Linked DNA regions of Eleftheria terrae. Each later gene encodes a partner of the first gene's protein in a complex. Links are inferred from orthologs where the notes say so. Each region holds a gene or a part of one and is shown on either strand. Other genes may lie near its edges. The genes, in order: dnaN, holB, dnaX, holA and dinB.

The links.
Region 2: the proteins of dnaN (region 1) and holB are in contact, whole or in part, in a cryo-EM structure (PDB 8GIZ), measured with the Escherichia coli proteins. The link is inferred for Eleftheria terrae from one-to-one orthologs.
Region 3: the proteins of dnaN (region 1) and dnaX are in contact, whole or in part, in a cryo-EM structure (PDB 8GIZ), measured with the Escherichia coli proteins. The link is inferred for Eleftheria terrae from one-to-one orthologs.
Region 4: the proteins of dnaN (region 1) and holA are in contact, whole or in part, in a cryo-EM structure (PDB 8GIZ), measured with the Escherichia coli proteins. The link is inferred for Eleftheria terrae from one-to-one orthologs.
Region 5: the proteins of dnaN (region 1) and dinB are in contact, whole or in part, in a solved structure (PDB 1OK7), measured with the Escherichia coli proteins. The link is inferred for Eleftheria terrae from one-to-one orthologs.

What each region holds. Positions count from the first base shown.
Region 1 is NZ_CP106951.1:3,486,792-3,492,671, reverse strand. The notes cover bases 82-3,037. They hold dnaN (DNA polymerase III subunit beta), read left to right. Parts: upstream 82-984; coding sequence 985-2,091; downstream 2,092-3,037. Other genes in these bases: gyrB (DNA topoisomerase (ATP-hydrolyzing) subunit B), read left to right, coding at 2,219-3,037; dnaA (chromosomal replication initiator protein DnaA), read left to right, coding at 82-174. In the rest of the region: more of dnaA, read left to right, coding at 1-81; more of gyrB, read left to right, coding at 3,038-4,747; N7L95_RS15445 (thioredoxin domain-containing protein), read right to left, coding at 5,373-5,880. UniProt on the Escherichia coli protein: Confers DNA tethering and processivity to DNA polymerases and other proteins. Acts as a clamp, forming a ring around DNA (a reaction catalyzed by the clamp-loading complex) which diffuses in an ATP-independent manner freely and bidirectionally along dsDNA.
Region 2 is NZ_CP106951.1:512,960-518,809, forward strand. What follows is about bases 1,762-4,687. They hold holB (DNA polymerase III subunit delta'), read left to right. Parts: upstream 1,762-2,680; coding sequence 2,681-3,694; downstream 3,695-4,687. Other genes in these bases: mltG (endolytic transglycosylase MltG), read left to right, coding at 1,762-2,051; tmk (dTMP kinase), read left to right, coding at 2,073-2,684; N7L95_RS02595 (PilZ domain-containing protein), read left to right, coding at 3,691-4,086; N7L95_RS02600 (TatD family hydrolase), read left to right, coding at 4,177-4,687. Outside these bases: CAF17-like 4Fe-4S cluster assembly/insertion protein YgfZ, read right to left, coding at 2-985; more of mltG, read left to right, coding at 1,059-1,761; more of N7L95_RS02600, read left to right, coding at 4,688-4,971; N7L95_RS02605 (ankyrin repeat domain-containing protein), read left to right, coding at 5,045-5,728; N7L95_RS02610 (hypothetical protein), read left to right, coding at 5,842-5,850. UniProt on the Escherichia coli protein: Part of the beta sliding clamp loading complex, which hydrolyzes ATP to load the beta clamp onto primed DNA to form the DNA replication pre-initiation complex.
Region 3 is NZ_CP106951.1:1,089,739-1,095,657, forward strand. What follows is about bases 1,171-4,165. They hold dnaX (DNA polymerase III subunit gamma/tau), read right to left. Parts: upstream 3,758-4,165; coding sequence 1,583-3,757; downstream 1,171-1,582. Other genes in these bases: N7L95_RS04850 (YbaB/EbfC family nucleoid-associated protein), read right to left, coding at 1,184-1,510. Outside these bases: N7L95_RS04840 (MAPEG family protein), read right to left, coding at 81-488; recombination mediator RecR, read right to left, coding at 541-1,122; N7L95_RS29725 (hypothetical protein), read right to left, coding at 4,402-4,761; N7L95_RS04870 (hypothetical protein), read left to right, coding at 4,760-5,293; N7L95_RS04875 (hypothetical protein), read left to right, coding at 5,706-5,919. UniProt on the Escherichia coli protein: Part of the beta sliding clamp loading complex, which hydrolyzes ATP to load the beta clamp onto primed DNA to form the DNA replication pre-initiation complex.
Region 4 is NZ_CP106951.1:3,214,683-3,218,613, reverse strand. What follows is about bases 953-3,931. They hold holA (DNA polymerase III subunit delta), read right to left. Parts: upstream 2,999-3,931; coding sequence 1,907-2,998; downstream 953-1,906. Other genes in these bases: leuS (leucine--tRNA ligase), read right to left, coding at 3,537-3,931; N7L95_RS14210 (LPS-assembly lipoprotein LptE), read right to left, coding at 2,998-3,531; N7L95_RS14220 (2-hydroxyacid dehydrogenase), read left to right, coding at 953-1,857. Outside these bases: N7L95_RS14230 (phosphatidylglycerophosphatase A family protein), read left to right, coding at 1-269; N7L95_RS14225 (CinA family protein), read left to right, coding at 347-835; more of N7L95_RS14220, read left to right, coding at 913-952. UniProt on the Escherichia coli protein: Part of the beta sliding clamp loading complex, which hydrolyzes ATP to load the beta clamp onto primed DNA to form the DNA replication pre-initiation complex.
Region 5 is NZ_CP106951.1:4,828,772-4,834,560, forward strand. The notes cover bases 2,925-5,789. They hold dinB (DNA polymerase IV), read right to left. Parts: upstream 5,031-5,789; coding sequence 3,819-5,030; downstream 2,925-3,818. Other genes in these bases: N7L95_RS21585 (LysR substrate-binding domain-containing protein), read right to left, coding at 2,925-3,784; N7L95_RS21595 (YdcF family protein), read left to right, coding at 5,411-5,789. In the rest of the region: N7L95_RS21575 (CPBP family intramembrane glutamic endopeptidase), read right to left, coding at 38-745; N7L95_RS21580 (alpha-hydroxy acid oxidase), read right to left, coding at 1,606-2,790; more of N7L95_RS21585, read right to left, coding at 2,831-2,924. UniProt on the Escherichia coli protein: Poorly processive, error-prone DNA polymerase involved in translesion repair and untargeted mutagenesis. Copies undamaged DNA at stalled replication forks, which arise in vivo from mismatched or misaligned primer ends.

The DNA.
Region 1 (5,880 bases):
ATGTACCTGGCCAAGGAGCTGACGCAGAAGAGCCTGCCCGAGATCGGCGAGCTGTTCGGCGGCCGCGACCACACCACCGTGCTGCATGCCGTGCGCAAGATCGGCGGCGAGCGCACCAAGAACACCGAACTCAACCAGCAGCTGCACGTGCTTGAGCAAACGCTCAAGGGCTGAGGCCGGCGCGCTCCGGGTGCAACCGCTCGAGCACCCAGGGGCGCCTTCGGTCGAGTGAAAAAGCTGGGGACAAGTGTCGAACAACCGGGGACATGTCCACTGAGAACGCGCCGGGGCAGAAGTTGTTGTCGGTCTGTCCTTGTGCAAACCGGGGCCGGCTGCACAAGGTTGTTATCGTGCTAAAGCGTTGAGCGGACAAGACAAAATAGCGTTGTCCACAAAAAGCGGGCGCCTCTACTAAGACTACCAATCTAAAAAGTTCATACCATTGTGTTGAAAGCATCTCAGGCATCCGGGACGGACTTGGCCTCGCAGCGCCGATGCGCCGCCCGGGCCGCGCACCGCCCGGCCAGCCGGGACACGAGGGAGAACAGGAGACTTGCCGCATCGCCGGCTTGCCCACGCGGGGGGCTTACAGGCTCGCCACGCACCGCAAGGCTGCAGGGGTACCCTACCCCCTTGGAATGTGGTCGGACGCGGCGGCTGAGCTTCTGCCGCGAGCACCCGGAAGGAAGGCGACAGCCTGTCGGCCCGGTGGCCGCCAGAGGGCCGCTGCCCGCCTGGCCGCATCGCATGGCACCGAAGCAGCGCAGGGGTCAAGTGACAAGGTTGGGGACAACTGTCGAACAAGTGAAGAGAAGTCCACAGGCGGGACAGACGCCGCAAAGTTGTTGTCTTTGTACGCACCGGCTGCCCCGGGTGCGCTGCACACGGTTGTCATCAGGCTAGAGCCTTGATCCGGCAAGACAAAATAGCGTTGTCCACAAAAACCCGGCCACCCTACTACGGCTACCAATCTAAGAGGTTCATATGATTGTCTTGAAGGCACCTCAGGAAAAAGTGCTTGGCGCGCTGCAAGCCGTCTCCGGCATCGTGGAGCGGCGGCACACCTTGCCGATCCTGGCCAACGTGCTGATCCGCAAGACCGGTCCCCAGGTGGAGTTCACGACCAGTGACCTCGAGATCCAGGTGCGCACCACGGCCGAGTTCGAAGGCGACGCTGCCAGCTTCAACACCTCCGTCGGCGCCCGCAAGCTGATCGACATCCTGAAGTCGCTGCCGGCCGACCAGACGGTGTCGCTCTCCGCGGCGCAGAACAAGCTGACGCTGCAAGGCGGCAAGAGCCGCTTCACGCTGCAGACGCTGCCGGCCGAGGATTTCCCGCTGGTGCAGGAGGCCGCCGACTTCGGTCCCGCCTTCGGCGTGCCGCAGAAGACCCTGAAGAGCCTGATCGGCCAAGTGCACTTCGCGATGGCAGTGCATGACATCCGCTACTACCTCAACGGCATCTTGTTCGTGGCCGAAGGCCAGCAGCTGACCCTGGTGGCCACCGACGGGCACCGCCTGGCGCTGGCCAGCGCCACGCTGGAAGTGGAGATGCCACGCCAGGAAGTGATCCTGCCGCGCAAGACCGTGCTGGAGCTGCAGCGGTTGCTGAAGGACGAGGACACGCCGATCGAGATGCGCTTTGCCGGCAACCAGGCGAAGTTCAGCTTCAGCGGCATGGAGTTCGTCACCAAGCTGGTGGAGGGCAAGTTCCCCGACTACAACCGGGTGATCCCGAAGAACCACCGCAACAGCGTCATCCTGGGCCGTGCCCCGCTGCTGGCCAGCCTGCAACGCGCTGCCATCCTGACCAGCGAGAAGTTCAAGGGCGTGCGCCTGAACATCGAGCCGGGCCTGCTGCGCATCGCCTCCAGCAATGCCGAGCAGGAAGAGGCCAAGGAGGAGCTGGAGATCGACTACGGCGGCGACACCATCGAGATCGGCTTCAACGTCACCTACCTGGTGGATGCGCTGGCCAACATGAGCCAGGACATGGTGCAGGTGGAGCTGCAGGACGCCAACAGCTCGGCCCTGCTCACCATTCCGGAGCAGGCCGGCTTCAAGTACGTCGTGATGCCGATGCGGATCTGAGTGCCCGGGGGTGGCCGGGCACCGTGAGCAGCCACCCACTTGAGCGGGCCGCCGGCCCGCTTCAGCGTTTTTGCAAGGAGCCAACGTGCCGAAGCGCCTGGCTCCGCCCGATAGAATCGAGTCCCTCATGAGCGATCAAGCCAACGACCACCCCCTGCAAACGGCAGCCCCTGCCCCGGCCGACACCGGTTACGGCGAAGGCAGCATCCAGATCCTCGAGGGCCTGGAGGCCGTGCGCAAACGGCCGGGCATGTACATCGGTGACACCTCCGACGGTACCGGCCTGCACCATCTGGTCTTCGAGGTGGTCGACAACTCGATCGACGAAGCACTGGCAGGCCATTGCGACGACATCGTCGTCACCATCCATACCGACAACTCGATCAGCGTCATCGACAACGGCCGTGGCATCCCCACCGGCGTGAAGATGGACGACAAGCACGAGCCCAAGCGCAGCGCGGCCGAGATCGCACTGACCGAGCTGCACGCGGGCGGCAAGTTCAACCAGAACAGCTACAAGGTGTCGGGTGGCCTGCACGGCGTGGGCGTGAGCTGCGTGAACGCGCTGAGCAAGTGGCTGCGCCTGACGGTGCGCCGCGAAGGCAAGGTGCACTTCATCGAGTTCCGCAAGGGCGTGCCGCAAGACCGAGTGCTGGAGCAGCGCGACGGCTTCGAGGTCAGCCCGATGAAGATCATCGGCGAGACCGAGAAGCGCGGCACGGAGGTGCACTTCCTGCCCGACGACGAGATCTTCACCAACGTCGACTTCCACTACGACGTGCTGGCCAAGCGCCTGCGCGAGCTGAGCTTCCTGAACAACGGCGTGAAGATCCGCCTGGTCGACGAGCGCAACGCGAAGGAAGACAACTTCGCTTTTGCCGGAGGCGTGAAAGGGTTTGTCGACTTCATCAACCAGGGCAAGAAGATCCTGCACCCGAACGTCTTCCATGCCCAGGGCGACAAGGTGAGCGAGCAGAACACCAATGTCGGCGTCGAAGTGGCGATGCAGTGGAACGACGGCTACAGCGAGAACGTGCTGTGCTTCACCAACAACATCCCCCAGCGTGACGGCGGCACCCACCTGACCGGCTTGCGGGCGGCGATGACGCGGGTCATCAACAAGTACATCGAGGACAACGAACTGGCCAAGAAGGCCAAGGTCGAAGTCAGCGGCGACGACATGCGCGAAGGCCTGGCTTGCGTGGTGAGCGTGAAGGTGCCCGAGCCCAAGTTCAGCAGCCAGACCAAGGACAAGCTGGTGTCCAGCGAGGTGCGCGCCCCGGTGGAAGACATCGTGAGCCGCCTGCTGAACGACTGGCTGCTGGAGAACCCGACCGACGCAAAGATCATCTGCGGCAAGATCGTCGAGGCCGCCCGTGCCCGCGAGGCCGCCCGCAAGGCCCGCGAGATGACCCGCCGCAAGGGGGTGCTCGACGGCCTGGGCCTGCCCGGCAAGCTGGCTGACTGCCAGGAGAAGGATCCGGCGCTCTGCGAGATCTACATCGTCGAGGGCGACTCGGCCGGCGGCTCCGCCAAGCAAGGGCGCGACCGCAAGTTCCAGGCGATCCTGCCGCTGCGCGGCAAGATCCTGAACGTCGAGAAGGCGCGCTACGAGAAGCTGCTGAGCAGCAACGAGATCCTGACGCTGATCACCGCTCTGGGCACCGGCATCGGCAAGACCGGCGCGGGCAATGGCAGTGACGACTTCAACCCGGACAAGCTGCGCTACCACCGCATCATCATCATGACCGATGCGGACGTCGACGGCGCCCACATCCGCACGCTGCTGCTGACCTTCTTCTACCGCCAGATGCCGGAACTGGTGGAGCGTGGCCACATCTACATCGCGCAGCCGCCGCTCTACAAGGTGAAGCAGGGCAAGCACGAGCAGTACCTGAAGGACGCCCACGAGCTGGACGGCTTCATGCTGCGCGTGGCGCTGACCGATGCCGAGCTGCACACCGGGGTCAACGGCACCGTGCTGAAGGGCGAGGCGTTCGAATCGCTGGCGCGCAAGTACGTGCTGGCCGAGAACGTCATCGCCCGCCTGGGCAACTGGATGGATGCCGAAGCCCTGCGCGTGCTGGCCAGCGGCACCGAGATCAACCTCGACACGCCGGAGCAGGCCGAGGCCTCCGCGGTGGCGCTCAAGGGCGCGCTGCACGGCGCCGAGGTGGCGGCCGAGCTGGACGCGCGGCTCGACAAGTGGGTGCTGCGCATCAGCCGCAAGCACCACGGCAACATCAAGAGCAGCGTGATCAACGCCGACTTCGTGCATGGGGCCGACTACGAGGTGCTGAGCACGGCCGGCAAGACCTTCAAGGGCCTGCTGGGCGAGGACGCGGTCATCAAGAAGGGCGAAGGCGAGAAGCAGAAGGAACAGAAGGTCCGCGACTTCCGTGAAGCGATGCAGTGGCTGATGGGCCAGGCCGAGAACAGCGTGGGCCGCCAGCGCTACAAGGGCCTGGGCGAGATGAACCCGGAGCAGCTGTGGGAAACCACGATGGATCCGAACGTGCGCCGCCTGCTGCGCGTGCAGATCGAGGATGCCATCGAGGCAGACCGGGTCTTCACGATGCTGATGGGCGACGAGGTGGAGCCGCGCCGGGTGTTCATCGAGAGCAATGCGTTGAGGGCGGCGAACATCGACGTGTGAGGCCGCCGCCGGGTGCGACACCGGCGTTCGCATGGGACGGTTCGGCGTCCTGGCCGCACGTGGCGGCCAGGGCGGCCTGGTCGCTCAAGGGCCGCTTGTGGTGCACGAATACACCCGCCCGGTGTCGCTGTTGCGGCTGGTATCGAGCTTGGGGGCGACAAGGCAGCCACCCGCTTCCGGGGCACAGCCGACCGTTGTCGCGCGGCGTCCTGCCGGGCAGCGCGTCCTGCGCGTCCCCGGATGTTCCTGTGCCGGTGGCCGGGCGGCTGACACGCAGGCCGGGGTGGCCCGGGGTCGAGTCCGGGTACGGACGCGGACGTGCTGCGTTTGACGGGTGAAGGAAGGCCGCGGTCGTCGAGCCGCGCGCATGCTTGCCAGGCACCGAATTGCCAGGCACTGAAGCCCTGCTTCAAGGGCCGACCTGCCCCGCTGGCCGCTTCAGGCCTCTGGCCGTTCGCCGTTCGCCGTTCGCCGGGCAGCCGGGCAGCCGGGCAGCCGGGCAGCCGGGCAGCCGGGCAGCCGGGCGACTTCGCTGCCCTCAGTGCCCGGGTGCCAGGCGCCGCGGAAAGCCGGGCGAGACCGGCTCCAACGGCAAGGGCCTGCGCCGGCCGTGCCGGCCCCGGCGTCACACCCCCACCAGCTGCTGCAACTGTGCGGTCGGCAGCGCGCCCGAGTGGGAGCCGTACTGGCCGGTCGTGGCGTGGCGGAAGTACAGCATGGGCACGCTCTCGGCGCCCAGTTTCTTGAACAGCTCGGTGTTGGCTTCCACCTTGGCGCGGGTCGCCTCGTCGGGCGCGGGTGCGGACAGTGCGGCCCGTTGGGCCACCTGGGCCTCGTGCCGCTCCATCGCCTCGACGGGTTGCGGTGCAGACAGGATGGCTGCTGCCAGCGGCATCGACTGTGCGCCCAGCAATTGCACCGGGATCCATACCATCTTGAGCCGCCCGAGCAAGGGCTTGGATTCCGCCCACAAGGTGGCGCAATGAGGGCATTGCGGGTCGAAGAAGACATAGACCGTGTTGGCCGCCATCGCTTGCCCCACCTGCACGCCGGTAGCGCCGGCGGCCAGCTTGTAGGCCTCTTCAGCCGTGGGTGGGGGCGTGGCGGCCGCGGTCGGCGGCGCATCGCGCTCG
Region 2 (5,850 bases), 3.0 Mb from region 1 along the record:
ATCAGCTTTCGGTCGGCAGGGCATAGGGCAGCGGCCGCAGGCTCAGCGGGGGCCCGTCCGCGCTGCCCAGGTGCAGGCTGCCGCCTTCGGCCGCGGCCAGCTTCAGCTCGGCGAACACGGCCCAGCCTGGCGTGTCGAGGCCCGCCGGCACTTCGGCAGCGTTGGCGATCAGCCCTGCGGGCTGGCCGGGGTCGGCGCTGTGGAAGATCTCCTGGCCAGGCGCCGCCGGTTGCGGCGAATGCAGCAGGAAGCCGCGGCGCTTGAGGGTGCCGCGGTACTGGCTACGGGCCACCACCTCTTGACCGGGATAGCAGCCTTTCTGGAAATTCACGCCACCGACTGCCTCCAGGTTGACCATCTGCGGCACGAACTGCTCCATGGTGGCCGGCACGATGCTCGGCACGCCGCTTTGCACTTCAAGCCATTGCCATACGCCCAGCGGCAGCGAGGGCAGGGCGGCTTGCGGGCCGGCCTGGGCGGCCGCGGCGTCGGTGCTCGCCTCGGCCCAGAGGTAGCGCGGCTCGCCCAGCGCGTCGGGCAGGCGGATCACGCAGCGGTCGCCGGCGGCCGAGCGGCCCCACACCTTGTCCGGCGCCTGCTCGCCCAGCCAGGCCCGGGCGGCCGGGCCCGCCAGGCCCAGCAGCCGCACCGAGGCGCTCGCGTCGCTCAGCTTGGCCTTGGCACGCAGCACATACATGCTCAGCCGCTTGAGGGCGGCGGGCAGTTGCTCGGCAGGCAGGGCCAGCAGCACGCGGCTGGCGCTTTCCTTCCAGCCGACGAAGCTGAACATCAACCGGCCCTTCGGCGAGCACAGCCCGGCCAGGCGCGCCTCGCCCGTGCCCAGCAGCGCGAAGTCCTGCGTCAGCTGGCTGTGGAGGAACTTGGCCGCCTCCTCGCCGTCGGCAGCGATCACGCCCCAGTGGCTGAGGGCAACGGCACCCTCGACGGGGGCGGGGGAGGGATGGACGGAGCTATCGGTGTTCATGCCTCCATTATCATCACCCCCCGTTCACCGGTCTGCGCCAGGGACAACCCCGGCTTCAAATGGTTCATTCGTGATGCGATTGCTGAAGCGCCTGTTCGGCGTCCTCCTGCTGCTGACGGCATTGGCGGCCGCTGTGGTGGCGTGGTGGTTGCACCGGCCGCTGCCGCTGGCGTCGCCGTCGGTCGAGTTCTCGGTGGAGAGCGGCATGTCGCCGCGGCAGATCGCCAATGGCTGGGTGGCGGCCGGGGTCGAGGCGCCGGCGCTTGCCCTCTACGAATGGTTCCGCTGGTCGGGCCAGGCGCGCCGCATCCGTGCGGGCAGCTACGAGATCGGCCCCGGCGTCACGCCCCGCGAGCTGTTGCGCAAGATGGTGCTGGGCGACGAGACGCTGGCCACCGTGCGCCTGATCGAAGGCTGGACCTTCAAGCAGTTCCGCGCCGAGCTGGCGCGTGCCGAAGGACTGCGGCCCACCACCGCGGCGATGAGCGACGCCGAGATCATGGCCGCGCTCGGCGCTCCGGGCCGTCATCCCGAAGGTCGCTTCTTCCCCGACACCTACGCCTATAGCCGTGGCAGCAGCGACATGGCGGTGATGAAGCGCGCCATGCGCGCCATGGAGCGCAAGCTCGCCGAGAGCTGGGCCGCCCGTGCTGAATCGAGCCCGCTCAAGAGCCCGGACGATGCCCTCGTGCTGGCCTCCATCGTCGAAAAGGAAACCGGCCTGTCGAGCGACCGCGCCATGGTGTCCGGCGTCTTCAACAACCGCCTGCGCATCGGCATGCCGCTGCAGACCGATCCCACCGTGATCTACGGCCTCGGCGACCGCTACGACGGCAACCTGCGCAAGCGCGACCTGCAGGCCGACACCGCCTACAACACCTACACCCGGCCCGGCCTGCCGCCGACGCCCATCGCCATGCCCGGCAAGGCGTCGCTGCTGGCGGCCGTGCAGCCGGCTGCCACCAAGGCCTTGTATTTCGTCTCGCGGGGCGATGGCAGCAGCGTCTTCAGCGAAAGCCTCAATGAGCATAATCGTGCGGTCGACAAGTACCAGCGCAAACGCTGAACCCTTTCCATCCAGGCCGGCATGAGCGGTTTTTTCATCAGCTTCGAAGGCATCGACGGTGCCGGCAAGTCCACCCACATCCAGGCCCTGGCCGAGCGCGTGCGCCGTGCCGGGCGCGAGGTTGTGCTGACCCGCGAGCCCGGCGGCACGCCCCTGGCCGAGGCGCTGCGCGAGATGGTGCTGCAGCAATCCATGGATGCGCTGACCGAGGCGCTGCTGATCTTCGCCGGCCGCCGCGACCACCTGCAACAGGTGATCGAGCCGGCGCTGGCGCGCGGCTGCGTGGTGCTGTGCGACCGCTTCACCGACGCGACCTTCGCCTACCAGGGCGCCGGCCGCGGCTTCGACACGGCAGTGCTCGCGCAACTGGAGCACTGGGTGCAGCAAGGCCGCCAGCCCGACCTCACGCTGTGGTTCGACCTGCCCCCCGAAGTGGCGGCCGAGCGCCTGTCCACCGCCCGGGTGCCGGACCGTTTCGAGCAGCAGCCGCTGGCCTTCTTCCGCCGTGTGGCCGAGGGTTACGCCGCTCGCGCACAGGCCCATCCGCAGCGCTTTGCCCGGCTCGATGCGGGGCAGGAGCGGGCCACCGTGTGGGCCCAACTCGAGGCCGCGGTGGCGCGGCACGGCCTGTGAGCGGGGCGGCATCACCGGGCCTGCCCTGGCTGCAGGCGCCGCTGCGCGAGTTGCTGGCCACTCAGCGCGGCCATGCCGTGCTGCTGGCCGGGCCACCCGGCATCGGCCAGTTCGAGCTGGCGCTGGCGCTGGCGCAGGCCTGGCTCTGCGAGCATCCCGACGCGGCTGCCCGCCCTTGCGGCGGCTGTGCCAGCTGCACGCTGGTTCAGGCACGCACCCATCCCGACCTGCTGGTGCTGCTGCCCGAGGCCTTGCAAGAGGAGCTGGGCTGGGCCGCCGCCGAGACCGAGTCCGAAGGCAAGGCCAAGGCGGCCAAGGCCAAGCCCAGCAAGGAGATCAAGGTCGAGGCCTTGCGCCGCGCGGTCGAATTCGCCCAGCAGACCTCCTCGCGCGGTGTCGCGAAGGTGGTGCTGGTGCATCCGGCCGAGCGCATGAATGCCATCTCGGCCAACACCTTGCTCAAGACGCTGGAGGAGCCGCCGGGCCAGGCGCGCTTTGTCCTGAGCACCGAAGCGGTGGACGCCTTGCTGCCCACCATCCGCAGCCGCTGCCAGCTGCAGCGCCTGGCGCCACCCAGCGAGGCGCAGGCGCGCGAGTGGCTGCAGGCGCAGGGCCTGGCCGGCGCCGAGGTGCTGCTGGCCGCCGCCGGGCAACTGCCGCTGGCCGCGCGGCAACTGGCGCAACAGGGCCTGGATGCTGCCGCCTGGCAGCAGCTGCCCGCACGGCTGGCGGGCGGGGAGGTGGCGGCCCTGGCTGGCTGGTCGGTGCCGCTGGCGGTCGAGACGCTGCAAAAGGTCTGCCACGACGCGCTGTGCGTCACGGTGGGGGCGCAGCCGCGCTACTTCCCGGCGGCGGCCTTCAAGGGCCTGCGTGCCGGCTTGCCCGCGCTCACCGCCTGGGGCGCGGAGCTGCGCCGTGTAGCCCGTCACGAAGAGCACGCCTGGAATGCCGGCCTGATGCTCGAGTCGCTTGTGGCCCAGGCGCGGCGCGCCTTACACTCCGCCGAATGAGCGAGCTGACCCAACAACGTCCTGTCCCTGCCGCCCCGGCGGGCGTCACGCCGGCACGGCCCAGCGTGATCCAGCTGGTGTTCCGGGAGAAAGGTGCGCTGTATGCGGCCTATATCTCGGTCTTCACCGACGGTGGCCTCTTCGTGCCCACCACCCGTGAATACAAGCTCGGCGAAGACATCTACCTGCTCCTGTCGCTGCCGGAGGATGCGCAGCGCTACCCGGTGGCCGGCAAGGTGGCCTGGGTCACCCCGGCCAACGCTTCCGGCGGCCGCACGCAAGGGGTGGGCGTGCGTTTCCCGAGCGACGAGAAGTCGCGGCTGCTGAAGATGCGCATCGAGGAACTGCTGGGCACCGCCATCCAGTCGGCCAAGCCCACGCAAACCCTTTGACGCTCTCCTGAGCCCCCTGGGCTCCCGAATCAGGCGCCGGCCGGTGTAGGCTAGGCGCCTGTTTTCATTGGCCCGCCATCCAGACATTCGATGTTCGTCGACTCCCACTGCCATCTCACCTTTCCCGAACTCGCCGAGCAGCTCGGCGCCATCCGCCAGGCCATGGCCGCCGCCCAGGTGGACCGGGCCTTGTGCATCTGCACCACGCTGGAAGAGTTCGACGCCGTGCACGCGCTGGCGCTGCAGCACGACAACTTCTGGGCCAGTGCCGGCGTGCACCCCGACAACGAAGGCGTCCAGGAGCCGACCCTGCAGCGGCTGCTCGACCTGGGCTCCCGCGAGAAGGTGGTGGCCCTGGGCGAAACCGGCCTGGACTACTACCGCCTCAACGGCCGCAGCGTGGCCGACATGGAGTGGCAGCGTGAGCGCTTTCGCACCCACATCCGGGCCGCGCTGGCGCTGGACAAGCCGCTGGTGATCCACACCCGCAGTGCCTCGGACGACACGGTGGCCATCCTGCAGGAAGAGGGCCAGGGCCGGGCGCGTGGCGTCTTCCATTGCTTCACCGAGACGCAGCAGGTGGCCGATGCCGCCCTGGAGCTGGGCTTCTACATCTCCTTCTCGGGCATCCTGACCTTCAAGACCGCGGCCGACCTGCGCGAGGTGGCCCGCCATGTGCCGCTCGAGCGCTGCCTGATCGAGACCGACAGCCCCTACCTCGCGCCGGTGCCCTTCCGCGGCAAGACCAACAACCCGTCTTATGTCCCTCATGTGGCGCGGCAGCTGGCGGAGCTGAAGGGGCTGTCGGTGGAGGAGGTGGCGGACGCCACGAGCCGCAATTTCGAGCGCTTGTTCGGTGTGCCGCGGCTTCAGGCTGCGGCCTGAGTTTTTTCATCAATAGGCGCTAAGCGGCTGTCGGGTCGCTTATTTTTTGGCGTGAAATAATAGGAGTCGTGTCGTGCGCATCGAGCTGAAGTGGGTGTGGGCGCTGGTGCTGGCGCTGGCCGCGCCGATGGCCCAGGCAGGGGCTTATGTCGATTTCTTCCGGGCCCTGATGCGCGACGACGGCGACACCGTGCGCGAGCTGCTGCAACGGGGCTTCGACCCCAACACGCTGGACGAGCACGGCCGGGCCGGCCTCACCATTGCCTTGCAGGAGGTGTCCCTGAAGACGGCCGAGGCGCTGTTCGCCCACCCGCAGGTGGACGTCAACCGCCTCAACGCGCTGGGCGAGTCGCCGCTGATGATGGCGGCGCTCAAGCGCGAGCTGGACTGGTGCCGGCGCCTCATCGAGCGGGGTGCCGACGTCAACAAGACCGGCTGGACCCCGCTCCACTACGCCGCCAGCGGCGGCAAGCCCGAGGTGGTGGCGCTGCTGCTGGAGCACCACGCCTTCATCGACGCCGAATCGCCCAACAAGACCACGCCGCTGATGATGGCCGCCCGCTATGGCAGCGACGACGCCACGCGCGTCCTGCTCGAGGCCGGTGCCGACCCGACGCTGCGCAACGAGAAGGGGCTGACGGCGGCTGATTTCGCCCGGGCGGCCGAGCGTGTCAAGCTGGCCGAAGAGATCGAGCGGCATGCCCGTACGTACAACGCCGCGCCGGCCATTGCAGCGCCTGCGTCGGGCGCCGACTAGGGGCGTTTGTCGGGCGAATTCCGACGTTTCTTTGGCTGGGGCCCGACTACCGGGCCCAGCCGGCCAGGCCTAAAGTTCACTGCATGCCCACCGCCCTTTCTGGAGCCTTCGACATGCAAACC
Region 3 (5,919 bases), 2.4 Mb from region 1 along the record:
GCAGCTTATCGGCAGGACCTGCCGGCTCCAATCGGGACCGATCCGGGCAGGGAAACTCCCAGCGACGGCGATACTGCCCGTCACACCCGCGTTGCCGTCCCGGAAAACAACAGGCCGATGTTGACGGCCAGTGCAGCCGCCCACACCAGGCTGCGCAAGGTCGCCTTGTCGGCCAGGTACAGCGCGATGTAGGCCAGCCGCAGCCCCACGAAGGCCGCCGCCAACAGGTCCACGCGCGCGGCCGGCGCGCCGGTGCTGATGGCGATGGCCACCGCGCCGATGAACAACGGCAAGGCCTCGAAGCTGTTGGCCTGCGCCGCATTGGCCCGTTGGCGCCAGCCTTGCTGGCGGGCCAGCCAGGCGCGCGGGTCATGGTTGTCGTAGCCGCCTTCGCTGCGGCGCTTGCCGAGCTGGCCGGATTTGGCCAGCCCTGCGCACACGATCGGCAGCAAGGCAGCGATCAACACACACCAGATGGCAATGCTCATCGGTCTTCGCTCCTGGCAAAGGCATCCCGCGGGGGGACAGAGGCGGCCCGGCTCAGCGCCGCTCCACCAAGGCATGGGCGATGGTGCCCAGGTCGACGTATTCCAGTTCGCTGCCCACCGGCACACCGCGCGCCAGGCGGGTCACCCGCAGGCCGCGGGCCTTCAGGCCCTCGGCCAGCACATGGGCGGTGGCTTCGCCTTCGGCGGTGAAGTTGGTGGCGACGATCACTTCGCGCACCTCCCCCTCCGCGGCACGCTCGAACAAGCGCTCCAGGCCGATCTCTCGCGGACCGATGCCGTCCAGCGGGCTGAGCCGGCCCATCAACACGAAGTACAGCCCCTTGTAGCTGCCGGTGCGCTCCACCGCGGCCTGGTCGGCCGGCGTCTCGACCACGCACAACTGCGCCGTGTCGCGCTGCGGGTCGAGGCAGGTGTCGCACACCTCGGCCTCGGTGAAGGTATTGCACAGCCGGCAGTGCCGCACATCACGGATGGCGTCGTCGAGGGCCCGCGCGATCAGGTGGGCTGCCTCCCGGTCGTGCTGCAGCAGGTGGAAGGCCATGCGCGTCGACGACTTCGGGCCCACTCCGGGCAGGCGGCGCAAGGCCTGCACCAGGGCATCGAAAGACGACATGTGTGGCAGCGGTACGGCGTTGTGTGGGAATGCGGGTCGGGCGCGAATCGCTCGCGGGCACTCAGAACGGGAACTTCATGCCGGGCGGCAGCGGCATGCCGGCGGTGAGCTTGCCCATCTTCTCCTGGCTGACTTCCTCGGCGCGGCGCACGGCGTCGTTGAAGGCGGCGGCGACCAGGTCCTCCAGCATGTCCTTGTCGTCGGCCAGCAGGCTGGGGTCGATCGTGATGCGCTTGACGTCGTGCTTGCAGGTCATCAGCACCTTCACCAGGCCGGCGCCGGACTGGCCTTCCACCTCGACGCTGGCCAGTTCTTCCTGGGCGCGCTTGAGGTTGTCCTGCATCTGCTGGGCCTGTTTCATCAGGCCCGCGAGTTGTCCTTTGAGCATGTCTTTCCTTTCGGGTTCAAGGGGTGTCGGTGCCGGCATCAAGGGGCCGGCGCCCGGGTAATCTGCACAGCTTCATACCGGCCGGATCGAGCCCGGCACGATGCGTGCGGTGCTGAATTGCTGCATCAGGGAGCGCACCAGCGGGTCGCCCTGGATGGTTTCCTCGGCCTGGCGCTGCCGCGCAGCGCGTTTGGCGGCTTCACGACGGGCCGGTGTGTCCTGCGTCGGCGCCACCTCGAGCTGCAGGCGCACCGGCCGGCCCAGCACCTCGGCGAGGGCGGCTTCCAGCTTGGCCCGGGTGGCCTCGGCCGCCAGGGTGTTGCGCTCGACCCGCAACTGCCAGGGCGCCTCGCCGTCGGCCATGGCGCAGCACTCGGCCTGCATCGCGAGTTCGCGCACCAGGGCCGAAATCAGCTCGCGCTCAGCCATCTGCAGCACCAGCGCATGCCAGCGCTCGCCAATGGGCGAGTCCGCCGCGGCGGGCACCGCGATCGGCGCAGCGACGGAGGCCGGCTGCTGCTGCACGAAGGCAGGCGGTGCCACGTCGAGCACGGCCGGCTCGGCTCGCGCCGGGACCACGGAGCCCGGCGCAGGCTCGGCTTCAACCTGCGGCGGACGGGGGTCTGCCGGGGCCGGCGCGGGCGCGATGGGGCGAGTGGCTGCAGCAGCCGGCGCAGGGTCCTCGGGCAGGTCCTCCCAAGGCGGGGGTTCGGCGCTGGCGCGAGCCGGCGGCTGGATGCTGCGTACCGGCGCGGTGCTTGACTGGCGCAAGGCCACCGGCCTGGCCGCGGCCACCGGGGGCGCCGCGAGCGGCTGGTGGGCCGGGCCGGCAGAGGTGACCGGGGTGTTCTCGGACAGCTGCCGAGCCGGCGGCTCGGCTGGCTGGGCCGCCGCTGCAGCGGCCGATGGGGCGGACTGCGCAGGCCGCGCCTCCGGCTGGGCTGCCACGCCGGTGCCCGTGGCAGCCGGCCCGTCGAGCCGCGCAGCCGGAGTGCCGGGCTGGCGCAATGCAAGCGAGGCTTCCGCGCCTGGCGCAGCGGCCTCGGCCGACGGCTCGTTGCTGCGCATGGCCACGCGCAGGGCGGCGTTCTGCGCCGGCCGCTGCAGCGGCGCCGAGGACGCCGGCCGCCCACCGCCACCACCGCCCACGGCCGGCTTGAAGGCCAGCATGCGCAGCAGCACCATCGTCAGGCCGCTGTACTCATCCGGTGCCAGCCCCAGTTCGTTGCGGCCGTGCAGTGCAATGCTGTAGAGCAGCTGCGTCTCGTCGGCCGGCAGCAACTCGCCGAGGCGGGCCAGCCGCTCGGCCTCGGGATCGCCGGCATCGGCCGCGTCGGGCACCACCTGCAGCACCGCCAGCTGCTGCAGCAGCACCGCCATTTCCTCCAGCGCCCCCTGGGCCGACAGCCCCTGGGCCCGCAGCTGCCGGGCGGTATCGACCACCGCCGCACCATCCCCGGCTGCGAGGGCCTCGATCAGCCGGTAGACATGGCTGCGATCGACGGCGCCGAGCATCTGGCGCACACCCGCCTCGCGCAGCTCGCCGGAGCCAAAGGCAATCGCCTGGTCGGTCAGCGACAGCGCGTCGCGCATGGAGCCGCGCGCAGCGCGCGACAACAGCCGCAGCGCTCCGGCATCGGCCGCGATTTGCTCGGCCTGCAACACGGACTCCAGGTGCTCCAGCACCGTCTCGGGCGCCATCGGCCGCAGGTTGAACTGCAGGCAGCGCGACAACACGGTGACCGGGACCTTCTGCGGATCGGTGGTGGCCAGCACGAACTTCAGGTACTCCGGCGGCTCTTCCAGCGTCTTCAACATCGCGTTGAACGCGGTGTTGGACAGCATGTGCACCTCGTCGATCATGTAGACCTTGAAGCGCCCCACCACCGGCTTGTAGACCGCCTGGTCCAGCAGCTGCGAGATTTCTTCAACACCGCGGTTCGATGCGGCATCAAGCTCCACGTAATCGACGAAGCGGCCGGCATCGATGTCACGACAGGCCTGGCACGCGCCGCAGGGCGCGGCGGTGATGCCGCCCTGCCCGTCGGCACCCACACAGTTGAGCGATTTCGCGAGGATGCGCGAGACCGTGGTCTTGCCCACGCCGCGGGTGCCGGTGAAGAGGTAGGCGTGATGCAGGCGCTGCTGCGTCAGCGCATTGGACAGGGCCTGCACCACATGCTCTTGCCCCACCATTTGCTCGAAGGTGCGCGGGCGGTATTTGCGGGCCAGGACAAGGTAGCTCATGTCGCAATTCTACGGGGGCGGCGCCCCTCCTCGCCGGGGCCACGCAGCGAGGCGCAATGCACTTCACTTCGCAACTTTCGATGCCGCGGCGGACGCCGGGCGAAAAGCTGGCCTACAATCGCGCTTGACGGGCCTCCCCGCATGGGAGCGCGGCCAACCGGGTCAGGTCGGGAACGAAGCAGCCCTAACCGTTGCGACCAGTGCCGGGGTTAAGGCTCGTCACCCATCTTCTCGAAAGCCGCCACGCGGCGGCTTTCCATCCATCGGTGGTGTTCAAGGGAAGCAGACCATCCCGCCCGTGCACCCCATCAAGGGCCGACATCGGACCCGCCCACCCCACCGATCTCCGCTGCACCGATCTCTGCTGCACAGTTGGCCAGTAAGGGCCAGCATGGCCTTCGATCGCGCCATGCACCGCGGTGCCCGGCACGCTGCAAGCACCGTTTGAAGGCCAAGCCGCCAGCGGCCTGTCCGGCACCGCCCACATGCCGGGCGGGACCGCAGCTCGCCCATCCACCGCCGAGCCCGACAGCCCCCCGCAGGCGGTACTGGCCGCCCCTTGGCGAAGGAAAGGCGCGCTCCTGTCGACGTCCCTGCTCCGGGGGCCTCGTGCCGGCTGGCCGCAGGATAAGGTGAACGCTCCATCACGCCAGGAGCTTCAGACGTTCATCCCTCCTGCACTTGCCCGCGGGGGCGTCGCCTTGTCGCTCGCCCTGGCCACCGGAGGCTGGCTGGCGGCACCTCGCTACCGCCTGGTCAATCTGGATCGGTTCGAGGCTGTCTACAGCAGCGCCGGCGACATCGGCGAAAACAGGCTGCTCACCGACGCAACCGCCCGCACTCCGTAGGATCACCAGGAATCCCAAGGACGCGCCTTCATCCATGACGGCAGCACCATGCACGACCTGGGAACGCTCGGCGGCAGCACCGGCTGAGCCGATGGCATCAATCAATGCACGAGGCACCGTCACCTGAGCGGCGCAGCTCGCTGGTGACGCAGCCATGCACGCGTTCCTGCACGATGGCACCGTGCTGCGCGACCTGGGCACCCTTGGAGGGGCAGGCTCGGTCGGCGGTGACGCCAATGCCGCAGGGCATGGCGTCGGATCCTCTCAGATCAAAGGCAGCAGCGCCGCCCGTGCGTTTTCCTACGATGGGGAAACGACGCAGAACCTGGACCTCCTCGACGCAACCGGTGAAGGCGGGGAGCTCACCTCAGCAACCGCGATCAATGATCGCGGTGGAATCGTGGGCTACGGGCAGATCCACGGGAGGCGGCACGCATACTTGCAGCAGTCGATTCCCGAGCCGCACACCGATGCGCTGATATGGGTCGGCTGGGTGGCCAGTCGGCGGCCACCTTGCCAGGCGCCGCCGCTGAGCGCCTTCCCGCCAAGCCGGTCGGGAGGGTCAGGCGGCAGCACACTTCGGGGCATGCAGGCGCCCCCTGCACCGCTCCCAGTCACAGCGGCGCGGCGCCGATATGCCGGGGATCGTGCCGGCCTGCCCCTGGCAAGCGCGGTCCACCCGACATGACGCGCAGCTGCCATGAGCCCGACGCGATGCGAGTCGTGGATGCCGCCAGCAGCGGCCTGTGCGGGATTCGGCAGTTCGCCGAGCCAGTCGCTCCAGCGGAGGAAGGCCGGCAGGCAGCGCAGACTCCACGATGCCACCCTCCGGGGCGCGACACCTCCACAGCTGGACCGCCCCACGGCCCGGCTGCCGGCCTGCCGCGGGCCCAGGGTTTATACCGAGTTTCGCCCTGTCCAGGACCGTCGCCCACCACCTCCGGCATCGATGCCACTGGCAATCGGCCCCGGCTTGGTGCATCGGTCTGCGAGCCCTGACAGGTTTAGACGATAGCTGCGCATACATATGCGTGGGCATCCCGCCCTTGCCCTTGGAGCAGACATTACCCTGCACATTCGCAATCGCGAGGAGACACAGCATGACCATCGCATGGGACGCAACCCGCATGATCGTTGAACGCGGCTTCGAGCCGTCGCGGCCATTGCCTGAGACCCCATCGGACGACACCGAACCTTGGGCTCCGCACAGTGCCGGACTGCCTTTCACCGTGGTCCTTCGCAGCCCCGGCCCGCACATCGACTATCAGACCGTGCTCCTGCATGCCAGCACCTGGCACGACGCCGTTTCGCTCG
Region 4 (3,931 bases), 270 kb from region 1 along the record:
CCGGCCACATCGTCTGGGACGAGGTGATCGCCTTCTGGCTGGTGCTGTGGCTGCTGTCGCCGGGGGCGGGCGGCGAAGGTGGCCTGTGGACGCAGCTGGCGGCCTTCCTCTGGTTCCGCTTCTTCGACGCTGCCAAGCCAGGCCCGGTTGCCTGGGCCGACCGCCGCTTCAAGGGCGGCGGCTGGCGTGGCGGCTTCGGTATCCTCTTCGACGACCTGGTGGCGGCCTTCTGCACCCTGCTCGTGTTTGCGCTGTGGCGTGTCTGGTGAGGCAGCGCCGCCATTCCAAGCCCTAGAAAGGATCCGCTCCGATGGACAACCCGCAGCCGCAGGGCCAGATGCTGGAGATGAAGGTCGGCGACCCCCTGCTGACCCAGCTGGGGCTGGTGCTGGCCGCGCGCAACCTGAAGCTGGTGACGGCCGAATCCTGCACCGGCGGCCTGATCGCCGGCGCTTGCACCTCGGTGGCCGGCTCCAGCGACTGGTTCGAGCGCGGCATGGTGACGTATTCGAACGAGGCCAAGACCGAGCTGCTGGGCGTGCCGGCCGAGCTGATCACCCGCCACGGCGCGGTCAGCCGCGAGGTGGCGATGGCCATGGCGCTGGGCGCCCTGCAGCACTCGCGCGGGCACATCAGCGTGGCGGTGACCGGCATCGCCGGGCCGGGCGGCGGCAGCGAAGCCAAGCCGGTCGGCACCGTGTGGTTCGGCTTTGCGCGCGGGCAGGACTTCGTGCACACCGAATGCGTGCGCTTCAAGGGCGACCGGGCCCAGGTGCGGTCCGCCGCGGTGGGTCATGCGCTGACCCGGTTGGTGGCGATCGTCAGCGGCGACTGAGGCCGCTGCCGCGCTGGCGCTAGGCCGGCGCTGCATGCCCTACAGTGTGGCGATCCTTACCTCCGTTGCCGACCGCCATGAGCCTCCTGCTGGCTGCTTCCTTCGACAATGCTGAACGGGCCCGCTGGCTGGCCGAGCTGCAGGGCCACCTGCCCGGCGAGCAGTGGTGCGTCTGGCATCCCGGCCTGGCGGCCGGGGAGCGCGAGGAGGTGGAGGTCGCCATCGTCGCCAACCCGCCGCCTGGCAGCCTGGCTGGCCTGCCACGCCTGCGCCTGGTGCAGTCCTTGTGGGCCGGCGTGGACCGGTTGCTGCGCGATCCCGGCCTGCCGGCCGGCGTGCCACTGGCCCGCATGGTGGACCCGGCCATGAACGAGGCGATGGCCGAGACTGCGCTGTGGGCGGTGCTCTCGCTGCAGCGGGGCTTCTACGACTACGCGCGCCAGCAGCGGCAGGCGCAATGGCTGCAGCACGGCCAGCGCCGCGCCGACCAGGTGGCGGTGCTGGTGCTGGGCCTGGGCGAGATGGGCCGCACGGTGGCGCTGCGGCTGCTGGCCAATGGCTATCGCGTGACGGCCTGGAGCCGGCGGCCGGCCCGGCTGGACGGCGTGCTCACCTGCAGCGGCCCGGAAGGCCTGCAGGCGGCCCTGCCGGAGGCCGACATCGTCATCAACCTGTTGCCGCTGACGCCGCACACCGAGGGGCTCTTCGATGCCCGCACCTTCACCCGCATGCGCGAGGGCAGCAGCCTGGTGAACCTGGCGCGCGGCGGCCATGTGGTGGAGGCCGACCTGCTGGTGGCGCTGGAAGAAGGCCGGCTGCGGCATGCCGTGCTGGATGTGTTCCGCGAGGAGCCGCTGCCGGCTGGCAACTTGCTGTGGTCGCACCCGCGCGTCACGGTGCTGCCGCATGTGGCGGCCCAGACCGACCCGACCACCGCGGCTGCGGTGGTGGCGGCCAATGTGCGCGCCCTGCGCGCGGGGCAGCCGCTGCACCACCTGGTGGACCGGCTGGCCGGCTACTGAGGGGCGCTGCCGACATGCCGGCCCGGCCTGGCCGGCAGGGCCGCCGCCGTCAGGCGCGCAGCGCCAGCCAGCGGCCGCTCGCCTCGCGCGGGCTGACCGGCACCGAGACCGCTTCCACCACCATCAGCGCCAGGCGGCGCAGCGCGGCCCACGGCTCGGCGGGCCAGTCGGGATGGCGCAGGCCCTTGACCAGGCCGTCGCAGACCTGGGCCGCATCGAGCAGCGCGTCCACGCTGCGGTCGCTCAGGCGCGGCAGCACCCGCTCGAACAGCTTCTCCTTCAGGCCCCAGACCCGCTGCTCGCGCAGCGCCATGGGCAGCGGCCGGCCGGCCAGCAGCGCGTCCTTCACCCGCTTGAGCGTGCGGATGTCCTCGGCCAGCGTCCAGTGCACCAGCACCGCCGCCTCGCCCTCTGCCTCCAGCCCGTCGAGCATGCGCAGCACCCGCGCCACCTGGCCGGCAAGCACCGCCTCGGACAGCTTGAACACGTCGTAGCGGGCCACGTTGAGCACCGCCACCTCGACCTGCTCGAAGCTCAGTTCGCCGGGAGGGTAGAGCAGGCCCAGCTTCTGGATCTCCTGGTGGGCGGCGAGCAGGTTGCCCTCCACCCGGTCGGCGAAGAAGGCCAGCGTGCGCTGCCCCTCCTCGCCGCCTTGCACCCGCTGGCCCTGGGCCGACAGGCGCTGTGCGATCCAGCCGGGCAGCAGCTTGCGCTCGATGGGGTCGATGCGCACCGTGACGCCCGCGCCGTCGAGCGCGGTGAACCAGCCGCTCGACTGGGCCGTCTTGTCCAGCCGTGGCAGCACGACGATGGTCACCAGGTCGTCGCCCAGGTGTTCGCAATAGCGCTGCAGGGCCTCGGAGCCGTCCTTGCCCGGCTTGCCGCCGGGAATGCGGATCTCGATCAGGCGCTTGTCGGCGAACAGGCTGAGGGCCTGTGCCGCGCCCAGCAGTTCGCCCCAGTCGAAATGGGCGCCGGCCACCGTGTGCACGGTGCGCTCGGCATGGCCGGCGGCCCGGGCGGCGGCACGGATGGCGTCGCAGGCTTCCTGCACCAGCAGCGCCTCGTCGCCATGCAGGGTGTAGAGCGGCCGCAGTTCCCGCTGCAGGTGGGCCTGCAGCTGATCCAGTCGCAACTGCATCAGGGCTTCACCGCGGCCAGGCGGCGCAGCATCTGGGTGGTGATGTCGCGGCGCATCTCGCGCACCAGCTCGGCTTCCTCGCTTTCCTTGCCGAGGGCCGCGCTTTCGTTGTAGCTGAGCGGCTGGCCCAGCTCCAGCGTGGTGTCGGGAATCAGCTCCCGGCCGGAGGGCGTGCGCACGCGAAAGCGCACCCTCGAACGCAGCGTGATTTCACGCACCTGGCCGGCGGCCGTGTTGGCGCTGACCGAGCGCACGATGCTGTCGTCCAGCACGTCGAGCACCACCTCGGCGTCCTTGGCGGCTTCGACCACCCGCAGGTCGGGCGCGGCCGCCAGCTGCCGGCGCAGCTCCAGCGACAGCTCCGAGCGGGGGGCCACGCCGAGCTGGATGCTGCGGAAGGCGAAGGTCGGCGCGCCGCGCAGCTTGAAGCCGCAGCCGCCGAGCAGCAACGCCGCCATGGCGGCGCTGCCGAGCAGGCCGCGGCGGGACAGCGGGCGGCGGAGGAGGCGGGCGGCGGCGGAGCGGGTCGTCATCCGGCTCATACCACCACGTTGACGAGCCGGCCCGGCACGATCACCACCTTCTTCGGCGGCTTGCCCTCGGCGAACTTGGCAAAGTCGGGCGAGGCGAGCGCCGCCGCCTCGATGGCCGCCTTGTCGGCCGACGCCGAGACCTTCACCGAGCCGCGCAGCTTGCCGTTGACCTGCAGCATCAGCTCGATCTCGTCCTGCACCAGCGCGCCTTCGTCGACATGCGGCCAAGGCGCATCCAGCAGCTCGCCGTACTGCGCCACATAGCCCAGGTCCTGCCACAGCGCCTGCGTGATGTGCGGGCAGGCCGGGTAGAGCACCCGCAACAGGATGCCCACCGCCTCGTGCACCGCCCAGCTGGCGTAGTGCCGGTCCGGGTGGTTCTGGGCGTCGAAGCCTTCCA
Region 5 (5,789 bases), 1.3 Mb from region 1 along the record:
GGCGTCAGCACCTGCAAGCCTTGCCAGCCCCCCGGAATCAATGGCCGAAGAGGCCCACGCGCAACACGTTGAGGGCCAGGTGCACCGCCACGGCGGCCCAGACGCTGCCGCCGCTGAGCTGGAACACCGCCGCATAGCCCAGGCCGGCAACGCCGGCCAGCAGCGCGAAGGTCTGACCTGCGCCCAGGTGGGCGAGGCCGAACAGCACCGCCGTCAGCACCACGGCCACGACGCTGCCCAGGCGCTGCAAAGGGGTCTGCACCCAGCGGCGGAAGAACCATTCCTCGGCGAGGGTGCCGAACAGGTTGCCCGCGGCAAAGACGGCGAGCAAGGCCGGCCCCGTCGGTGCCCACCGCACCTGCCCCACCGCCCAGGCCAGGGCCGGGACGCCGATCAGGCAGGCAGCCGCCGTCAGCGTACAGGCGCGATTCCAGCGCCATGCTGAGGGCAGCATCACCGCCGCGGCGAGTCCTCCCAGCGCCTTGGCGGTATTGACCGTGACCGGTCCCAGGTCCAGCCGGCTGAAGCCCGGCACTGCGCCGAGGGCTAGCGCCAGCATCACTGCGCCGGCGGCCGCGAACGCCCACGGCGCCACCCGGCGGGAGGCCGCCTGGGAGGCGTACAGCAGGAGGCCGAACAGGCTGGCCGCGAGCAAGGGCCATGGCCCGCGCGCCAGGCCCAGGGCATAGGCGCCAAGGCACAACAACGGCGCGACCGGCGCACGCCAGGCGGCCGACGCAATCATCGGCGGCCTCCTGGCAGCCCGGGCGGGAAGGCGGGTGGCGGCAACGGGTCAGGGGCAGGCAGCGGGACGGGCAGCATCATCGGTCGGGTCCGCAGGGGGCTGGCAAGCGGTAGGGCGGCGTGCGGCACGCGAGAACGGGCCGCGTCGAGGCTGCGCATTCTGCATCCGCTGGCGCAGGCCTCGGTCGCGCAGTCGCCCAGCCGGGGGCGGGCCGCCGTCGGGCGGTGCGCGTCGCTGGCCGGGCGGGAGGCCGCGCCGCCTGGCCCGCGAGCAGCGGTGGGTGGCGGTCGCCACTTCTGTCCGGGATGAAGCCCGTCAGCCCGCAACAACCGGTCGACGCGCCGGGCAGCTCGGCCGCGGTGGCGGCCGGGGGCCCGGCCGTTGGGCGTCTTTGCACCAGCGCGGTCGGTGTGCGGGGCGGGCGGGCAGCAGCCCCGGTGTCGCAGCAGCATCAGGAACCCCTCGATGAACCGCCTGTCCGGAACGCCGCCGATGGGGCGGCCGTCCGGCCGCAGGCATGGCGGCCAATCTAAGCAGCCTGGCCCGTGCGCCGGTTTCACTTTGTGTGATGCACGCCGGGCAGCACACCCGATGAGGTGTCGCATGGAGGGGCGAGGGCCGGCGCGGCGGAGGGGTGCCGGTTCAGGGCCGACGGCATGCGGTGCGTGCCAGGCGTGCCCGCAGCCACCGCTGGATGCGGCTGGACGGCTGCACGGCGCACGCTCGTCGCGGCTACCGGGCGGCACGGCATGGCCGGCGGACGGCGATGCGCACCGGCCTGTCACCCGGCCGTGGTGCTCGAGGCTGTGGGCGCGGCCCGTCGCAGGGCAGGAGCGGCAGCCGGGCGGCCCGCCGCGGGTTCAGGCGACGCGCCGCACCGGGCCCGCGCCGCGGGCCGTTTCGCCGGGCAGGCGCAGCAGGGCAGGCGAGGCCTCGAGGATGTCGCGCGTGCCGGTGAGCGCCATGCTGACGTCCAGCTCGTTGCGCAGGATCTCCAGCACACGGGTGACGCCGGCCTCGCCCATGGCGCCCAGGCCGTAGAGGAAGGCGCGCCCGATCATGCAGCCGCGGGCGCCGAGGGCCACCGCCTTCAGCACGTCCTGGCCCGAGCGCACGCCGCCATCGAACAACAGCTCGGTGCGGTCGCCGACCGCGTCGGCGATCTCGGGCAGCGCCCGGATGCTGGACAGGGCGCCGTCCAGCTGGCGCCCGCCGTGGTTGCTCACCACGATGGCATCGCAGCCGGCCGCGGCTGCCAACCGGGCATCCTCGGCGTCGAGGATGCCCTTGAGGATGAGCTTGCCGCCCCACAGGCCACGCACCCACTCCACATCGGCCCAGCTCAGCGTGGGGTCGAACTGCCCGGCGATCCACTGGCTCAGCGTGCTGAGCGAATCGGCGCCCCTGACGTGGCCTTCGAGGTTGCCGAAGGTCTTGCGTCGCCCGCCCAGCACCCGCAGCGCCCAGGCCGGCTTGCTGGCGATGTCGAGCAGGTTGGCCAGGGTCAGGCGGGGGGGCACCGACAGGCCGTTCTTGATGTCACGATGGCGTTGGCCCTGGATCTGCAAGTCCAGCGTCAGCACCAGGGCCGAACAGCGGGCGGCCTTGGCCCGCTCGATCAGCGAGGCGGCGAAACCGCGGTCGCGCATCACATAGAGCTGGAACCAGAAGGGCCGCTGCACGACGCTGGCGACGTCCTCGATCGAGCAGATCGACATCGTGCTGAGCGTGAAGGGCACGCCGAAGCGTTCGGCCGCCCGGGCGGCGAGCATCTCGCCGTCACCCCAGTTGAGGCCGGTGAGGCCGGTGGGCGCAATCGCCACCGGCATGCGCGCCGGCTCGCCGAGCAGCGTGGTGGCGGTGGAGCGGTGCTCCACATTGATGGCCACCCGCTGGCGCAGCGCGATGGCGTCGAGGTCGGCCTTGTTGGCGCGCAGGGTGAGCTCGTCGTAGGAGCCGCGGTCGACGTAGTCGAAGATGGCGCGCGGCACTCGCTTGCGCGCCAGCTGGCGCAGGTCTTCGATGTTGGTGATCACGGGGGGCATGCGGGTCTCCTGTGCGGCTCGATCGGCCGCGCTCGCCATGCTAGGCCTGGGTGGCGCGCCCGGTGCGGAAAGTTTCTCGGGTGTGACGCGAAAGAAGTTCCTCCCCTTCGGCGACCACCTCGGCGCACCAGCCTTGCAGCCAGGCGGCGAAGTCCGCCGCTGTGCCGCTGCCGGCATGCGGCAGCAGGTAGTAGGGATGGTCGGCCGGCGTCGACAGCCCGAACAGCGCTTGCAGCATGCCGCCGGCCAGTGCCTGGCGGGCCAGGCTGGGTCGCATGAGGGCCACGCCCTGGCCGGCGATGGCGGCCTCCAGCAGCAGGCCAAGGTCCACCAGCTTGGGGCCGTGCGCCGGTTCGGGCCAGTCCAGCGCGGCGGCACGAAACCACGGCAGCCAGGCCTGCAGCGGCGTGCGCAGCAGCGGTGCGTGAAGCAGGTCGGCGGGCTCGCGCAGCGGCGGCAAGCGCTGCAGCAGCGCGGGGGACGCCATGGGTATGACGATGTCGTGCATCAGCACCGTGCCGCCGGCCGCTGCGGCATCGCCGTTGCGGACCTCCACATGCGCATCGCCCGCGGTTTGCTCGAGGTAGGGGATGCTCAGCACCACTTCGAGCTCGACCTCGGGATGCGCCCGGGTGTAGCTGTCGAGCCCGGGCACCAGCACCTGGCGAGCAAAGGTGGGAGGTGCGCAGACGCGCAGGCGCTCGCTGTGGCGGCCCATGCGCCGGTGCAGCGGCACTGCGGCCAGCAGGCCCAGGGCGGCGCGCACCTGATCGAGGTATTCCTTGCCGGCGGCCGTCGGCGCCAGGCTCTTGCCATGGCGCAGCAGCAGCTGGGTGGCCAGCAATTCTTCCACCGTGGTCACCCGCTTGCTGACGGCGCTGGCGGTGATGCTCAGCTCCTGGGCCGCCCGCTCGAAAGTGCCGAGGCGGGCGGCCGCCTCGAAGGCGCGCAGTCCGTCGAGCGATGGCAGGCGCAGGTGGGGCGGGGCGGGCATGGCCGAATGCTAGCGGATCGATCGTCCGCGGCCCTCAGAACAGCGGCAGGGTATAGGGGGTGCGGGGCGCCGCCGCCTCGTCGGCCGGCACCTCGGCCACCTCGGCCGTGGGCAGTTCACCGGGCCGGCACAGCGAGCCCACCCGAACGCCCAGCAGGCGCAGGCGCCGCTCCAGCGGCACGCGCTTGAGGCAGAGCCCGGCCGCCTGGCGGATGGCGCGTGCATCCTGCGTGTGGCGCGGCAGCGTCAGGTCGCGGGTGACGGTCTTGAAGTTGTCGAAGCGCAGCTTCAGGCCGATGGTCTTGCCGACATAGCCCTTGCGCACCAGGTCGTCGGCCACCTGTTCGCAGAGCCGGGTGAAGATGGCGCTCAGTTGCTCGCGGTCGTGGCGCGCATGCAGGTCACGGTCGAAGGTGGTCTCTCGGCTGAGCGACTTGGGCTCGCTGTAGGTGACCACCGGCCGGGTGTCGCGCCCGTGGGCGGCTTCATGCAGCCAGGCACCGTAGCTGGCGCCGAACTGGCTGATGAGCCATTGCGGATCAGCCGCCGCCAGCTGGCCGATGGTCTGGATGCCAAGGGCCTGCAGCTTCTCGCTGGCTTTCGGGCCGATGCCGTTGATGCGCTTGGCCGGCAAGGGCCAGATGCGGGTGGGCAGGTCTTCGGTGCGCAGCAGGGTGAGGCCGTCGGGCTTGTCGAGGTCGGAGCCCAGTTTGGACAGCAGCTTGTTGGGCGTCACCGCGATCGAGCAGCTCAGCCCGGTGGCGCGGCGCACGCTGGCCTTGATGGCCGCGGCCAGGGCCCGCACCCCGCCCAGCGCGTCGTCGCCGACGGCGTCGCGCACCCCGGGCAGCTCGCTCAGGTCGATGTAGATCTCGTCGATGCCGCGGTCCTCGATGTGGGGAGCGACTTCAGCCACCGCGGCCTTGAAGAGCCGCGAATAGCGACGGTACTCGTCGAAGTCCACCGGCAGCAGGACCGCGTCGGGGGCGAGCGCGGCGGCCTTCATCAAGCCCATCCCCGAATGGACACCCAGCGCGCGCGCCTCATAGGTGGCGGTGGTAATGACGCCGCGCCCGACATAGCTGCGCAGCACCGCATACTCGCGGCTGCCGTCGTCCCGTTGCACCGGCTGGTGGCGCCGTCCGCCGCCGATGACCACCGGGCGGCCGCGCAGGTCGGGGTAGCGCAGCAGTTCCACCGACGCATAGAAGGCGTCCATGTCGAGGTGGGCGATGTAGCGGTCCATGAGGGGTACTGCCGGGGCGCGTCGCTAGTGCCGGCGCCCGGCCCGGCCCGCCACCCGGTGCCAGCCGGTGCCCGCGCGGTGGGCCCTGCGCGAAGGGTGGACGCGCAGGCGCCGCCTGCGTATGCTGCGGCCCGGCGCTCCGGCATCCAGCAGCGAAGGCTGCGCGGGCAGGGAAGGCCGGACCGAAGGGCAAGCGTCGAGCATGAGAAATCTAACCTGTATGTTCATACAGTATACGGGCGGCGCGACGATCCAGCGAGGCCTCGGCGCCCCTTGCAGCGCGGCATCCAGCCGGCAGCTTGTCTCCATGGCCTTGTTCCCACCCTCCACCACGAATGACCCGCCGTTCACCTCCCCGCCACAGTGATGCTGGCTCGCCCTTGCCACGCCTGGCCACCCCGGGCCGCCGGTGGCTGTGGCGACTGCTGGTCGCCGCGGCCAGCGCCTATGCGCTGGCCGCGGCTGCGATCGTCGTGCGGGGCCTCGACGACGAGGTCTTCCCGGCGGATCTCATCGTCGTGCCCGGCAACACGGTCGCGCCTGACGGCCATCCGGGCCCGCGACTGAAGGCGAGGCTGGATGCAGCGTTGCTGCTGTACCGTCAAGGCCGGGCGCCGCGGCTGCTGGTCAGCGGCGGCATCGGCCGGGAGGGGCATGACGAGGCCGCAGCGATGGCCCGCTACCTGGTGGCGCAGGGCGTGCCGGCAGCGGCCATCGTGCAGGACAACCAGGGCGTCAACACCGCAGCCACTGCCCGCT